Regions from separate parts of the Rhizobium sp. WSM4643 genome, predicted to be linked through region 2. Evidence: predicted binding sites of a transcription regulator. Region 2 holds the regulator's gene; each other region holds the start of a gene.
The links. Region 2 encodes PhoB, which activates phosphate uptake and scavenging genes when phosphate is short. Its sites were predicted from a motif close to TGTCATNNANCTGTCAT; they were not measured.
Positions count from the first base shown of each region.

Region 1: a site for PhoB is predicted at 1,365-1,381, ahead of N1937_RS11400 (UDP-2,3-diacylglucosamine diphosphatase). Genes of this name have one in related genera too.
Region 3: a site for PhoB is predicted at 1,931-1,947, ahead of phnC (phosphonate ABC transporter ATP-binding protein). Genes of this name have one in related genera too.
Region 4: a site for PhoB is predicted at 1,540-1,556, ahead of N1937_RS15940 (DUF1045 domain-containing protein). Genes of this name have one in related genera too.

Region 1 covers NZ_CP104040.1:2,249,252-2,252,557, reverse strand. Annotated here, with positions in the region: gene N1937_RS11410 (FAD-binding oxidoreductase) at 1-295, shown strand, start outside; gene N1937_RS11405 (histidine phosphatase family protein) at 428-1,177, opposite strand; gene N1937_RS11400 (UDP-2,3-diacylglucosamine diphosphatase) at 1,413-2,255, shown strand; gene N1937_RS11395 (MFS transporter) at 2,481-3,306, shown strand, end outside.
Region 2 covers NZ_CP104040.1:176,802-180,107, reverse strand. Annotated here, with positions in the region: gene N1937_RS00910 (aspartate aminotransferase family protein) at 1-114, opposite strand, end outside; gene N1937_RS00905 (GcrA family cell cycle regulator) at 535-1,068, shown strand; gene phoB (phosphate regulon transcriptional regulator PhoB) at 1,633-2,316, opposite strand; gene phoU (phosphate signaling complex protein PhoU) at 2,464-3,177, opposite strand; gene pstB (phosphate ABC transporter ATP-binding protein PstB) at 3,222-3,306, opposite strand, start outside.
Region 3 covers NZ_CP104040.1:4,657,540-4,660,845, forward strand. Annotated here, with positions in the region: gene phnD (phosphonate ABC transporter substrate-binding protein) at 29-934, opposite strand; gene phnC (phosphonate ABC transporter ATP-binding protein) at 1,019-1,864, opposite strand; gene N1937_RS22850 (DapH/DapD/GlmU-related protein) at 1,983-2,600, opposite strand; gene phnL (phosphonate C-P lyase system protein PhnL) at 2,597-3,304, opposite strand.
Region 4 covers NZ_CP104040.1:3,170,255-3,173,560, forward strand. Annotated here, with positions in the region: gene puuE (allantoinase PuuE) at 1-629, opposite strand, end outside; gene N1937_RS15940 (DUF1045 domain-containing protein) at 757-1,464, opposite strand; gene N1937_RS15945 (NAD(P)/FAD-dependent oxidoreductase) at 1,579-2,757, opposite strand; gene mnmD (tRNA (5-methylaminomethyl-2-thiouridine)(34)-methyltransferase MnmD) at 2,756-3,306, shown strand, end outside.

The DNA of each region.
Region 1 (3,306 bases), 2.1 Mb from region 2:
CGCGTTTCCGCAGCGCAGCTCGCATTTCGTCATGAATGTGCATGCGCGCTGGCGGGAAGCCGGCATGGATGGAAGCTGCACCGGCTGGGCGCGCGAGCTTTTCGAGGCAACCAAGCCGCATGCAGTGGGAACCGCCTATATCAACTTCATGCCGGAAGACGAAACCGATCGGGTCGAAATGGCATACGGGACCAACTACCACCGCCTTGCCGAAATCAAGCTGCGCTACGATCCGAACAACCTGTTCCGCATGAACCAGAACGTCAAACCCGTGGCGGCCGTGCGCGCCGCCTGACGGGATGGCGTGAAAACAAGGCATTGCATCATGCCACCGCGCGCTTGCTCAACGCGCGGCGGCACGATTTTCTGGCGCTCGAAGCATAATGTCCTTGGTCGGTGACATGGCATTTGTTTCGGTCGGGCGTTGCTACCCGCCGGGCTTCGGCACGATTGTCACGTCGGCGCCATAGGCATCGCGCAACTCGTGTTCCTGCCCCGGCTGCCGTTCGGCGGCCTGATGCAACAGGATCGACTCATATCCTTGCGAGCGCGTCCCCTCGATCAGGGTGATATCGGCGTTTCCTGGATTGTCGGAACGCTCGAACCACTCGACGGGGCGGTGCAGAAAATTCATTTCGACCGCCCGGTTGGTGACGCCATGACCGACGATCACGACGTTGTGGTCGCTATTTTCGGCATCGTGCATGGCGGTCTGGAGAAACAGGCGCACCCGCTGGGCCACATCCGCCCGGCTTTCGCCATCCGGCGGCCGTGCGTAGAACTTGCCGCTGTTGCTGCGCAGCCTTGCCCATTTTTCGAACTCCTCGGGAAACTTCTGCTTCTGTTCGGCGCGGTCGTAGATTTCGGTGAAGAGACCGAAATCCTGCTCGCGCAGCAGATAATCTTCCCTGATATCGCCGATGAAGCTTTCCGGCAGGGCTTCGAGCAGCGCATCCTTGCTCTGCCGCGTCCTCAGAAAGGGCGAATACCAAATATGCAGCTTGCCGAAACCTGCGCTCGGCAGTGCTTGCAGATAGGAGGCGATCACGCCGCCTGCTTCGAGAGCCTGCCGATGGCCCCACTGCGTCAGCGGCACATTGTGATCGCCGAATTGGCGGTAGGCCTGTTCGTTGACGTTGCCGAGGGATTCGCCATGGCGAACGAGAAAGAGACGCATCAGCCATCCCGCATTGTCGGATATGGAATCGGCGTCATCATGAACGCCCTGAATGCGCAGGGCAACCTCGTCAGTGGGCTTGACGGCGACGGGCGTGCTGCATGCGCGGCGACGGGCATGCTGTCCGCGCGGCGACGGCCAGGCGGCCGCGCGGCGATGGACAGGTTTGCAGGGCTTTTCCCCAGCTTGTCATCTTCCTGAAACACGAGTCTGGTTTTGGAAGGCTAGATGAAAGATGGGACATGAGCGGCAGCTCGTGAAAGACATGATGGAACCCAGACATTTCCGCACGCTCTTCATTTCCGATGTCCACCTCGGCTCGAAGGCCGCGAAGGCCGACTTCCTGCTGGATTTCCTGCGCCACCACGAGGCCGATACAATCGTGCTCGTCGGCGACATCGTCGACGGTTGGCGTCTGAAGCGCAGCTGGTACTGGCCGCAGGTCTGCAACGATGTCGTCCAGAAGCTGTTGCGCAAGGCGCGCAAGGGCACGCGCGTCGTCTATATTCCCGGCAATCACGACGAATTCCTGCGCGCCTTCCCAGGCATGCATTTCGGCGGCATCGAAGTCGTCGAGCGCATGATGCTTGACGGCGCCGACGGCAAGAAATACCTGATCCTGCACGGCGACGAGTTCGACATCGTCGTCCGCAACGCCCGACTGCTGGCCTATCTCGGCGACTGGGCCTATGACACGGCAATCCGCATCAACGTCATCCTGGCGGCGGTGCGCCGCCGGCTTGGCATGCCCTACTGGTCGTTCTCGGCCTGGGCGAAGCTGCAGGTCAAGCATGCGGTCAATTTCATCGGTGAATTCGAGCGCGTCGTCGCCGAGGAGGCCCGCAAAAACGGCGCCGACGGGGTGATCTGCGGACATATCCACCATGCCATCATCCAGGACATGGACGGCATCCGCTACATCAACACCGGCGATTGGGTGGAAAGCTGCACGGCGGTCGCCGAGCACGAGGATGGCACGTTCGAACTGATCACCTGGCGGGCGCTTGCCAGTAGCGTGCCGGCGCTTGCCGCCATCGAAATGCATGATGAGGGCGAACTGGCCCCGCAGGCCGCTTGATTCAGGCGGCGGCGCATCCGCGTCTGCGCTTTACAGCGCCGCGCGTCTTTTCAGACGCGTATAGGACGCCGCAAACACTTAAAATAATGCAGTAGGTATTTGGCCGTTACCGTTTGGCGACAGGCCCTGTTTATTTTCTAAAACGTTTCAGAACGGCTATTTCTCGCAATAGTCGCCTCCAGGGTGGTGTGTTAGGACAGCGTCCAGTTTCCTGCAGGTCCACCTATGATTCCCGCTCAAAATTCCCCGACGGGTGAGGGAGCGCCGCCGCGTTTCCGGCTGCTCAGCGCGCTTTCCTATTGCGCGCCGCTGCTCGTCAACGGCATCGTCCTGCCGTTCTTTCCCGTCTGGCTCGCAACCCACAGCTTCAGCGACCACGAAATCGGCATCATCCTTGCCATACCGATGGTGGTTCGCGTGCTGGTGGCGCCTGTCGTCGCCATGATCGCCGACCGCTTGAAGGAGCGCGCCGACGTGCTGCTTTGGTCGGGCGGCATGTCGCTGCTGACGGCGATCGCGCTCTTCTGGACGACGACCTTCTGGCCCGTGGCGATCATCTATGCGCTGCAGGGCGCCACCTTCGCGCCCTATGTGCCTATCGTCGAATCGATCGTCATCTCAGGTGTGCGCCGCTGGGGGCTCGATTACGGGTCGATGCGCGTGTGGGGCTCGATCGCCTTCATCGTCTCGACGCTGGTTGGTGGCCAGATGATCAGCCGATGGGGCGGCGGGATGGTGCTTGATGTCATGGTGTTCGGCTTTATCATGACCGTTGTCATGGCGATCTTCTGTCCGCGCATCGGGCCGACGCGGCGCCGCGGCCAGCCGATCAACATTCCGGCCGCCACCGGCAGCGGCCTGCGCGAACCGCACCTGCTGCTGCTTTTGATCGGCGTCGCCATCCAGCAGTCGAGCCATGCGGTGCTCAACGCTTTTTCCTCGATCTACTGGCATCAGCTCGGCTTCTCCGGCACTGAGGTCGGGCTGCTCTGGAGCGCCGGCGTCGCTTCGGAAGTGACGGTGTTCTTCCTGTCGAAGCGTCTCAACCGTC
Region 2 (3,306 bases):
GCCGAAATCGAGATATCGCTCGCCGCTTTCGGTGATCAGCCATACGCCCTCACCTCGCTCGAACCGCAGCGGGGCACGAGAATAGGTGTCATAAAGCGGCGCGGCTTCAGCCATGGCGCGATCTCCATCAAAGTTGCCGGGCAATGACTCCGGCTAAGGAAACCAGGCCCGAAAAATCAAAAATGCCGCCTTGCGGCGGCGAGTGGCACTATTTCCTTTTCGCGCTGCAATGTCAACAAAACGGCGCCCTTAGCGTATGCAGCAAGAGTGTACAGCGGCATTTCCAGTCATCAACAGGCATTATTGCAGAAATGACACGCAGGGGCAGCAAGTTGGGGAAAACTACGAATTCGATTCATCCGGATTCATGCGACTCTTGTCACGGAGTCAGGCTCACACTAGGTTAAAGATCAATTACTAGACTGCATGCGGCGGAACTAGTCACCAAAATTGATCAAGCGTTTCTTGTTTCGGAGCTCCCGGGACAACGGTGAGGGATTCTGCCATCACCAACGCAGAAGGTGGAGACAGGGCATGAACTGGACAGACGAGCGGGTCGAGAAACTCAAGAAACTTTGGGCCGAAGGACTGAGCGCCAGCCAGATCGCTGCGCAGCTTGGCGGGGTCAGCAGAAACGCGGTCATCGGCAAAGTGCACCGGCTGTGCCTTCCCGGCCGTGCCAAGGCCGGCGGCACCAACACCGCGGCGCGAACGCCGAAGCGCAATACCTCGGCGCCGCGCGCGCCGAACTACGCCTCACGGGTCACCACCCGCACCGTTACCCGCCAGCAGGGCGCGACCATGCTGAAGGAAGAGATCGAGATCGAAACGATCGAGGAAATGGAATACGTGCCGAGAGGCAATGTGGTGGTGCCGATTTCGCGACGCCTCGGCCTGACGGAGCTGACCGAACGCACCTGCAAGTGGCCGGTCGGCGATCCGCTGAAGGACGACTTCCATTTCTGCGGCTGCGAATCCCCCGACAATTCGCCTTATTGCGGCTATCACCAGAAGCTTGCCTACCAGCCGGTCAACGAACGCCGCCGGGCGGCAGCGCGGGCCAGCTGAGCGGGCTGACCATCGTTAGAATGCAGAAAACGGGCCGAGTGGCCCGTTTTCTTATGCACGGATGGAAGCTGTCGGGCGTTCAGCTCGTTGAGCACGCCGATTTGTCCTCATCGGCTGCCGCCACCAACCAGGGTCGAGTCATGGGTCTCGACCCTTCCTTCTGTTCTCAACGGGGCGAAGGGACATGCCGCAACATCTCGATTCCCTCTTCTCCCCTCGGGGAGAAGGTGCCCGTAGGGCGGATGAGGGGGCCGGGGGAGCCGGTCTTTCTTCAAAACCCATGCGGGCTTCGACCGCGTTCGGGCCGCTGCCGTCGGCATATGGGGTAGGTCATTACGGAAAGAGTGTGCCGTGTGGCCCCCTCATCCGCCTGCCGGCACCTTCTCCCCGAGGGGAGAAGAGATTATGCCGCAACCTTCTCCGTCCCCACCAACCCTTTCGCAGGGCACGTCCCTTCGCCCCGTTTACGGGGTGGTCCGGAGGACAGGTCGAGACGAGTGGCTCGACCCCGGTAGGCTAGGACATTAGCACGAGCGACCTTGTCAGCAACCAGAACGAAAGCCCTCAGGCTTCCATCGAATAGCCGGCGCCGCGGACGGTGCGGATGACGTCTTGCATGTTGGAGAAATTCAGCGCCTTGCGCAGGCGGCCGACATGGACGTCGACGGTGCGCTCGTCGACATAGATATCGTGGCCCCAGACGCCATCCAACAGCTGCGAGCGGGAGAAGACCCGGCCCGGCGACGACATCAGGAATTCCAGCAGGCGGAATTCGGTGGGGCCGAGGCGGACTTCACGGGTCTTGCGATGGACGCGATGGGTCTCGCGGTCGAGCTCGATGTCACCGCATTTCAGCACTGTCGACAGCACCTCGGGACGGGCGCGGCGCAGCATCGCCTTGACGCGGGCAACGAGTTCGGGGGTCGAGAAGGGCTTGACGACATAGTCGTCGGCGCCCGTCGACAATCCGCGGACACGCTCGCTCTCTTCGCCGCGCGCCGTCAGCATGATAATCGGCAGGCGCTCGGTTTCCGGCCGCATGCGCAGCCGCCGGCAGAGCTCGATGCCGGAGACCCCGGGCAGCATCCAATCGAGGATAAGAAGATCTGGCGTGCGCTCCTGAAGCCGCATTTCGGCTTCGTCGCCACGAAGGATGGTATCGACCTCGAAGCCTTCCGCTTCGAGATTGTAGCGAAGGAGCACGCTGAGGGCTTCCTCGTCTTCAACAACTGCAACTCTCGGGATCATGCGTATCGGTCTCCTCGCGCACGATCCTTAAACCGGGGGTGATTTAAGCAATGCATCCTGCGCAAATTCAGAAATTGGCTGCGACCTCTTTGCGCGCCCGGACGGGCGCGCACGCAATTGACTGGTCCGGGCGACTGGCCCGGGCGGTTATTCCGTGACCGCGCCGACGGTGTTGGCGCTGTCGTCCTTCGGACGGTCGCCTTCCGGCTGCGCGCCTGTCGTCATGTAAAAGATCGTTTCGGCGATGTTGGTGGCGTGGTCGCCGATGCGCTCGATGTTCTTGGCGCAGAAGAGAAGATGCGTGCAGCTGGTGATGTTGCGCGGATCTTCCATCATGTAGGTCAGGAGCTCGCGGAACAGCGAGGTGTACATCGCGTCGATCTCGTTGTCGCGTTCGCGGATCGCATTCGCCTTGTCGGCGGAACGATTGGTGTAGACGTCGAGCACTTCCTTGAGCTGGACGAGCGCCAGCTCGGACAGATGCTCAAGGCCGCGGGCGAGCTTGCGGGGAACGCCGGTGCTTTGGACGGCGATGACGCGCTTGGCAGTGTTCTTGCCGAGGTCGCCGACGCGTTCGAGATCGGCGGCGATGCGGATCGAACCCATGATTTCGCGCAGGTCCGCAGCCATCGGCTGACGGCGGGCAATGGTGACGATCGCCTTGTCGCCGATTTCGCGTTCGGCGTGATCGAGGATCACGTCGTCGGAGATGACCTTCTGCGCCAGCGCGGTATCGCCATTGACGAGCGCCCGGACGGATTCGGCGACCATCTGCTCGGCCAGACCGCCCATTTCGGAAATCCGCCTGGACAGGAACTTCAGATCATCATCATAGGCAGAATAAATATGTGTCGATGCCATGGGGCTTTATCCTCGAATAACGGGAAGGCTTGGTGTCGCCAAAATCAGCCGAAACGACCCATGATGTAGTCCTGGGTGCGCGGGTCGTCGGGATTGGTGAACATCTTGTCGGTGTCGTTTTCCTCGACA
Region 3 (3,306 bases), 370 kb from region 2:
TCCGGCCGCCCCGCATTCAAGAGGCCGATCAGCCGCCGATGGCAGCTTTGCGGACTTCAACGACAGTGTTGTAGAAGTCGTGCTTGACGGGCGAGTAGCCCTTGTAATCGCCGCCTTCGATAGCCGCGAAGCACTTGTGATCCTTTTCCGGCAGAGCCGTGAAGAAGGCTGCAAGCTTCGTCTGCCATTCTTCGCCGAGAGCGTTGCGAACGACGAGCGGGCCGTTCGGAATCAGCGGCGAACGCCATACTTCGACCAGCTTGTTCGGATCGACGGCGCCCTTGTCGACTTCCTTGCGGAAGGTGCCGGAGGTGTAGCCGTCCTTGAAATCGCCGATGCCCGAGCTATCGTCGACGGCGACGTCGACCTTACCGTCATAGGCGGCGAGAAGGTTGTTCTCGTGGCCGCCGTTGAACTGGGTCGAAGCGAAGAACTTATCGTTCGGCATGCCCGTGTCCTTCGGGATCTGCGTCAGCGGAACGAGATAGCCGGAGGTGGAATCCGGGTCGGCGTAGCCGAGCTTCTTGCCCTTGGCGTCCTGGATGGTCTTGATGCCCGATGATTTCAGAGCGAGGCCGATCGAGTGGTAACCCGTCGAGCCGTCCTTCTGCTGCGTCGTCAGGATCGGCGTGACAGCCTTCGGATCCTTGATGTACACGGCGGCGTAGCCGGAGGCGCCGAGTTCGGCGAAGTCGAGCGTGCCGCCGAGCAGACCCTGGATCACGCCGTCATAGTCGGCGGCCGGGAAGAGCGAAACCTTCTCGAAGCCGAATTCCTGCTTCAGGTGGTCGGCAAGGCAGGCATAGTTGCGCAGGCGGTCGGTTTCGTTTTCGCCGCCGAGGATGCCGATGCGGAATTCCTTGAGGTCTGCAGCATGGGCAGCGCCGGCGAGCGCGAAGAGCGCCGTTGCCGCAAAGAGTGCTTTCTTCAACATGTTCTCTCCTATTGACCGGTGTCCCCGGTCTTCCCGTTACGAAGAAGTGTGCCCTTGACGCGGGCGCTCGATCGCGGCTGCCTCTCAGAGGCCGGCCAGCGCCAGCGGTTGGGTGCCGGCGGATTGATTGTCTGCCCGCTCGGGGGCTGTATTGATCGATGTCGAGGTCACCGTTTCGTCGATGCCGGCGCCGTCCTTGTCCGTCCCGTAGATTTCCTTCACCGCTGCGGCGGTCAGCTCCGAGGGCTTGCCCTCGAAGACGACGCGGCCGCCGGCCATGCCGACGATGCGCTCACAATAGTTGCGGGCGGTGTCGAGCGTATGAAGGTTGGTGATGACGGTGATGCCCTCGCGCTCGTTGATATCGCGCAGCGCATCCATGACGATCTTGGCGTTCAGCGGATCGAGCGAGGCGATCGGTTCGTCGGCAAGAACCATTTTCGGGTTCTGCATCAGCGCGCGGGCGATCGCCACGCGCTGCTGCTGGCCGCCGGAAAGCGTGCCGGCTGCCTGCAGCGCCGTCTGCTCGATGCCGAGGCGCTCGAGTGCTGCGATGGCATGCACGCGTTCCTCGCGGGTGAAGATGTTGAGCAGGCTCATAAGCGTCGAGCGGTGATTGAGGCGGCCGAGCATGACATTGGTGAGAACGTCGAGGCGTGGCACCAGGTTGAACTGCTGGAAGATCATCGCGCAGTCGCGCTGCCAGTTGCGCAGCGCCTGTCCGCGAAGCCCGGAGACCTCGACGCCGGCGAAATGAACGGAGCCGGAGCTCGGCTCCTGCAGGCGGTTGATCATGCGCAGCAGCGTCGACTTGCCGGCGCCGGAGCGGCCGATGATGCCGACCATCTGGCCTTGGGGAATGGCGAGCGTGACGGAATCGACAGCGAGCTTTTTTCCGAAACGACGTGTGACATTCTTCAGCTCGAACATCATGCTCTTCCCTTGCGATCCAGGCCTTGATCAGCATCGCATTAGTCCCGCTTGATGAACCTCACATGTCATATTTGTGTAAGTCCTGTCACAATTCTTCGCCCCTATATCGGGGGTTTTAACCGCCGTAGCGGCACAGGAAATCTTCCGCGTCTAGGTTGCGGAAATCTTGGAGCGCCTGGCGCAGCCGGTCATGCTCCCAGTCCCACCAGGAAAGCCTGTCCATCCGTTCGCCGACCTCTCTTGGAAAGCGCTCGCGGATGAGCTTGGCCGGCACGCCGCCGACGATCGTATAGGGCGCGACGTCCTTCGACACGACGGCGCCGGCTCCGATCACCGCGCCGTTGCCGACGTTGACGCCGGGCAGAATGGTCGCGCCGTGGCCGATCCAGACATCGTTGCCGATGGTCACCCGGTTTGCGCGACGCCAGGCGAAGAAGTCCGTCTCCATGTCGCCGTCCGGCCAGTAGTCGGCGGCGCGATAGGTGAAATGATGCAGTGTCGCGCGCCAGGTCGGATGGTTGGTGGCATTGATGCGCACGGCGGCGGCGATATTGACGAACTTGCCGATCGTCGCACACCAGACGGAGCCATCCTGCATGATGTAGGAATAGTCGCCGAACGTGGCCTCGCTGATGCGGCAGCGTTCCGAGACCTCGGTATAGCGCCCGAAGGTGGAATCGCTGACGGATGCCGTCTCATGAAAATAGGGCTCGATATCAAGCTTGCGGCTCATGCACCGATCTTTCCGGGTGAGAACTGCTGGACGTCGAGAATGCGGTCGGCCACGGCTTCGCGCACTTCCTCGTCGTGGAAGATGCCGAGAAGGGCCACACCCGCCGTTTTCTTTTCCGCGATCATGCCGACGACGACGGCACGGTTCCTGGCATCGAGCGAGGCTGTGGGTTCGTCGAGAAGCAGGATCGTATGCTCGGTGATGAAGCCGCGCGCGATGTTGACGCGTTGCTGCTCGCCGCCGGAGAAGGTGGCGGGCGGAAGCTGCCAGAGCGTTTCCGGCAGATTGAGCCTGGCCAGCAGGGCGCCCGCCTTTTCCCGCGCCGTGGCGGCGTCCTCGCCGCGTGCCACCAGCGGTTCGGCAACCACGTCGATCGCCGCGACGCGCGGCACGGTGCGCAGGAACTGGCTGACATAGCCGAGCGTATTGCGGCGGACGTTGAGCACGGTGCGCGGATCGGTGGAGGCGAGATCGACGATGCGTCCGTCGTGGCGGATGAGGATCTGGCCGGTGTCGACGGCATAATTGCCGTAGATCATCTTGAGCAGCGAGCTCTTTCCGATGCCCGATGGGCCGCCGAGCACGACGCATTCGCCTGATGCGACCGAGAAGGCGACATCAGAGACGACGGGCAGCTTGATGCCGTCGCGCAGATGCATGGTGAAGCTCTTCGAGACTTCGGAAACGACGAGGGGCGTTGCCATAT
Region 4 (3,306 bases), 1.9 Mb from region 2:
GGGATGATCAGGAAGGGTTTCCCGTCGACGCCCTTCACCCAGTAAGGCAGGTCGTCGGCATAGGAATCGGAGGAATAGAGGAAACCGCCCTCCTCCTGCACCAGCCGAAGCGTATTGTCGGAAGGCTTGCCCTGATACATGCCATAGGGCCGCTCACCGGTAAGTTCGGTATGCAGGCGCACCGCTTCGAGGATATGCTTGCGCTCCAGATCCTCGGGAAAATCCTTGTATTCCAGCCAACGGTAGCCGTGGCTGGCGATCTCCCAACCGGCCTCCTTCATCGCGGCGACGGCCTCGGGGTTGCGGGCCATCGCCAGCGTCACGCCGTAGACGGTCGCTTGCACGTTGAGATCGGTGAACATCCGCCAAAGCCGCCAGAAGCCAGCACGCGAACCATATTCGTAGATCGATTCCATGTTGAGGTTGCGCTGTCCCGGCCAGGCAGCCGCGCCGACGATCTCCGACAGCAGGTTTTCGGAGGCCGCATCGCCGTCGAGGATCGAGCTTTCGCCGCCTTCCTCGTAGTTGATGACGAACTGCACGGCGACACGCGCCTCGTCCGGCCATTTCGGATCGGGCGTCAGGCGCCCATAGCCGACAAGATTGCGCGGATAAGTCTCGGATACCATTAAATCACCCTCTGAAAAGACAGAGGAAACGGTAGCATCCGTAGCAGGAATGTCGAGCCGGAAACTGCGCAACGGAGTTCTGTCCGAACGCCGGCGCTCCGGCGCTAACCTTTGAGGCATTAGTTCGTCAGGCGATCCTGCGCGCGCTGACCTTACCCATCGGATGCAGCGAATGAACGCGGAAAGGGCCGCCCGTGCCCTCCTCGATCATCAGCGCCACGTTCGAAACCGTGACCGGCTCACTCAGGACAGGCTCGAAGATCGTCCGCAGCGCCGGCTCGATGCGCGGCATGTCGATCGCGTTGACGGGGCCTGTCACCGGCATATGAAAGCGGAACTCTTCCATCACATAGGGATTGCCCCAGCGATGAAGGTTGGCAAACTGTGCCGCCGATAGCCCGTCCGGATCACTGCGTTCGATCTCGGCCTCGCTGAGCGGTGCGCGGAAACGATCGAATTCCTGCACGATCGCCGAGGCGAGATACTGGATCTGCTCGCAAGGCGTGCTCGGCAGCAAGCTGTAGAAATTGCCGAGCCGGGCGACTTCGATACGCGGAATCTGAAAGGGAACGAAGGTCCCGGAAAAACGCATCAGATCGCGCAGAAGTTGCGATTCGGACATGTCGTTGGACAGCTGAAATGGCGCTTTCAAGACGCCATGAAAACCGTAGCGCCGGGGCACGGCGGTATGGAAGGCGATCTCGTGAATACCGAGGCCACGAACTGCCGGAGGCTCCATCATATCGCCCGAAAACACGTTTCGGCCAAGCCAATTGGCGGCCACGAGCGACAACAGGTCGCTCGCCGGAGGCGTGAAGCAAATGGCATAGCGCATGCAATTTCCTCCATCAAGGAAGTAAGCGCCGTTCAGATCCGGCGCTGTCGATGCGCAAGCAGATAGGTGATTTGCATGACAGAATAACGAAACGAAGCAGCGCCTAATTCACGTTTAACGTGAAGCCGCCGCGATGTGGCTTGAAATTGCGAAGCTTTCCGGCAGCAAAAATCCGCAGTCTGCATCGTCTGCGATTGATATCGCCGCCTCCGCCAGCCGGTGGGCGAGGCCGAAGCTGACTTTGAAGCCGCCGGTCAGCGCGATCAGGCGTGGATGATCGGGATGGCGGCCGATCATCGGATCCCGGTCTATCGCCTTTGGGCGAAGCCCGGCCCAGCGCTCGACAACGGGGGCGTCGCGAAGAGATGGCACGATGCCGCGCGCCGCCTCGATCAGCATATCGAGCTGGGCATCGGTCGACGTCGGGTCGTCAAAACGATTCTCGCTGGTGCTGCCGATTGCCGCTTGCCCGCCCTCGTGCGCGACGACATAGAGCCCGTCGAGGAAGATCGTCGGCAGCGCCGGGTCGATATCGGCTTTCAATAACGCTGCCTGCCCCTTGACCGCCTGGCCGAGCGGCTGTTTCAGCCCCGGCGTCAGGACCTGCAACAACGGAAAGGACTGATGGCCGGCGGCCAGGATGCAGTGACTGAAAACGATGGTTTCGCCGTTGATTTCGGCCGTACCGCGACCGGGATCGAGGCCGGCAATCGCCGCATGCTCCTGGATGCGAACATGCTTTGCCCGCCGCAGGAAGGCGATGAGTGCTGCGATCAGCAAGCGGGGCGCAACGCGGGCGGCGAGTGTGTCGTGTACGAAGCCGCTCTCGCCGGCAGACGCCTCGATCCAACCGTCCATATCAAGACCGTCGAGCACATGCCAGTGGAAGCGGCGCTCGCCCGCCCGCCAATGGCGTTCGGCGTCCTCAAAATGGCCACGCGCTATTTTGTTGAGATGCGGCTTCGGCAGCGGGATCAGCCGTCCGGACCTGTTATACCCGGCGGAAAGCCCGGTCTCCGCTTCGAGCGCTGTGATCTCGGCTTCGAGCGAGACCAGCGCATCGAACTGGAACTGCTTCTTCTCCGACCACCGGTCCGGCATATGCGGCATCAGCGCGCCGAGCAGGCCACCACTTGCACCTTCGCCCAACCTGCCGGCGTCAGCGATTAGAGCACGGATTCCCCGGCGTTCGGCATGGACGGCCGCCCAGAGCCCCATGATGCCGCCGCCGACAATCAGCAATTCTGAGGACGATTGACCTGAGACCGGCTGAGGACTATCGGCTTTTTCCATGACAGACGTGAACCCCGATCAGATTGGCGCGGGCGCGCCGCAGCCGCTCGAATGGCGCGACGGCGATATGCCCTATTCCACCGCCTTTGGCGATCATTTTTATTGCCAGACCGATGGGCGGCTGGAATGCGGCCACGTTTTTCTCGCCGGCAACGGCCTGCCGGAGCGCTGGAATGGGCGGCAGAGATTCCAGATCGGAGAACTCGGCTTCGGCACCGGCCTGAACTTCACTGAAACCTGGCGGCAATGGAAGCTGCATCGTGCGAACGGCCAGCACCTGCATTTCATCTCCTTCGAACTCTATCCGATGCGCAGCGAAGAAATCGGCAGGGCGCTGTCGCATTGGCCGGAGATCGATGTCGAAGGCGGATCGCTGACGGCGGCTTGGCCGCAAGCGCCTGCTGGCACCGTCTCGCTGAACCTCGATTCTCAGACGACGCTCAGCGTGGTCTGCGGCCGCGCGCTCGATGGCGTTGCAGCAGCCAAACCCGGCTTCGACGCCTGGTATCTCGACGGCTTCGCCCCGTCGCGCAACAGCGATATGTGGTC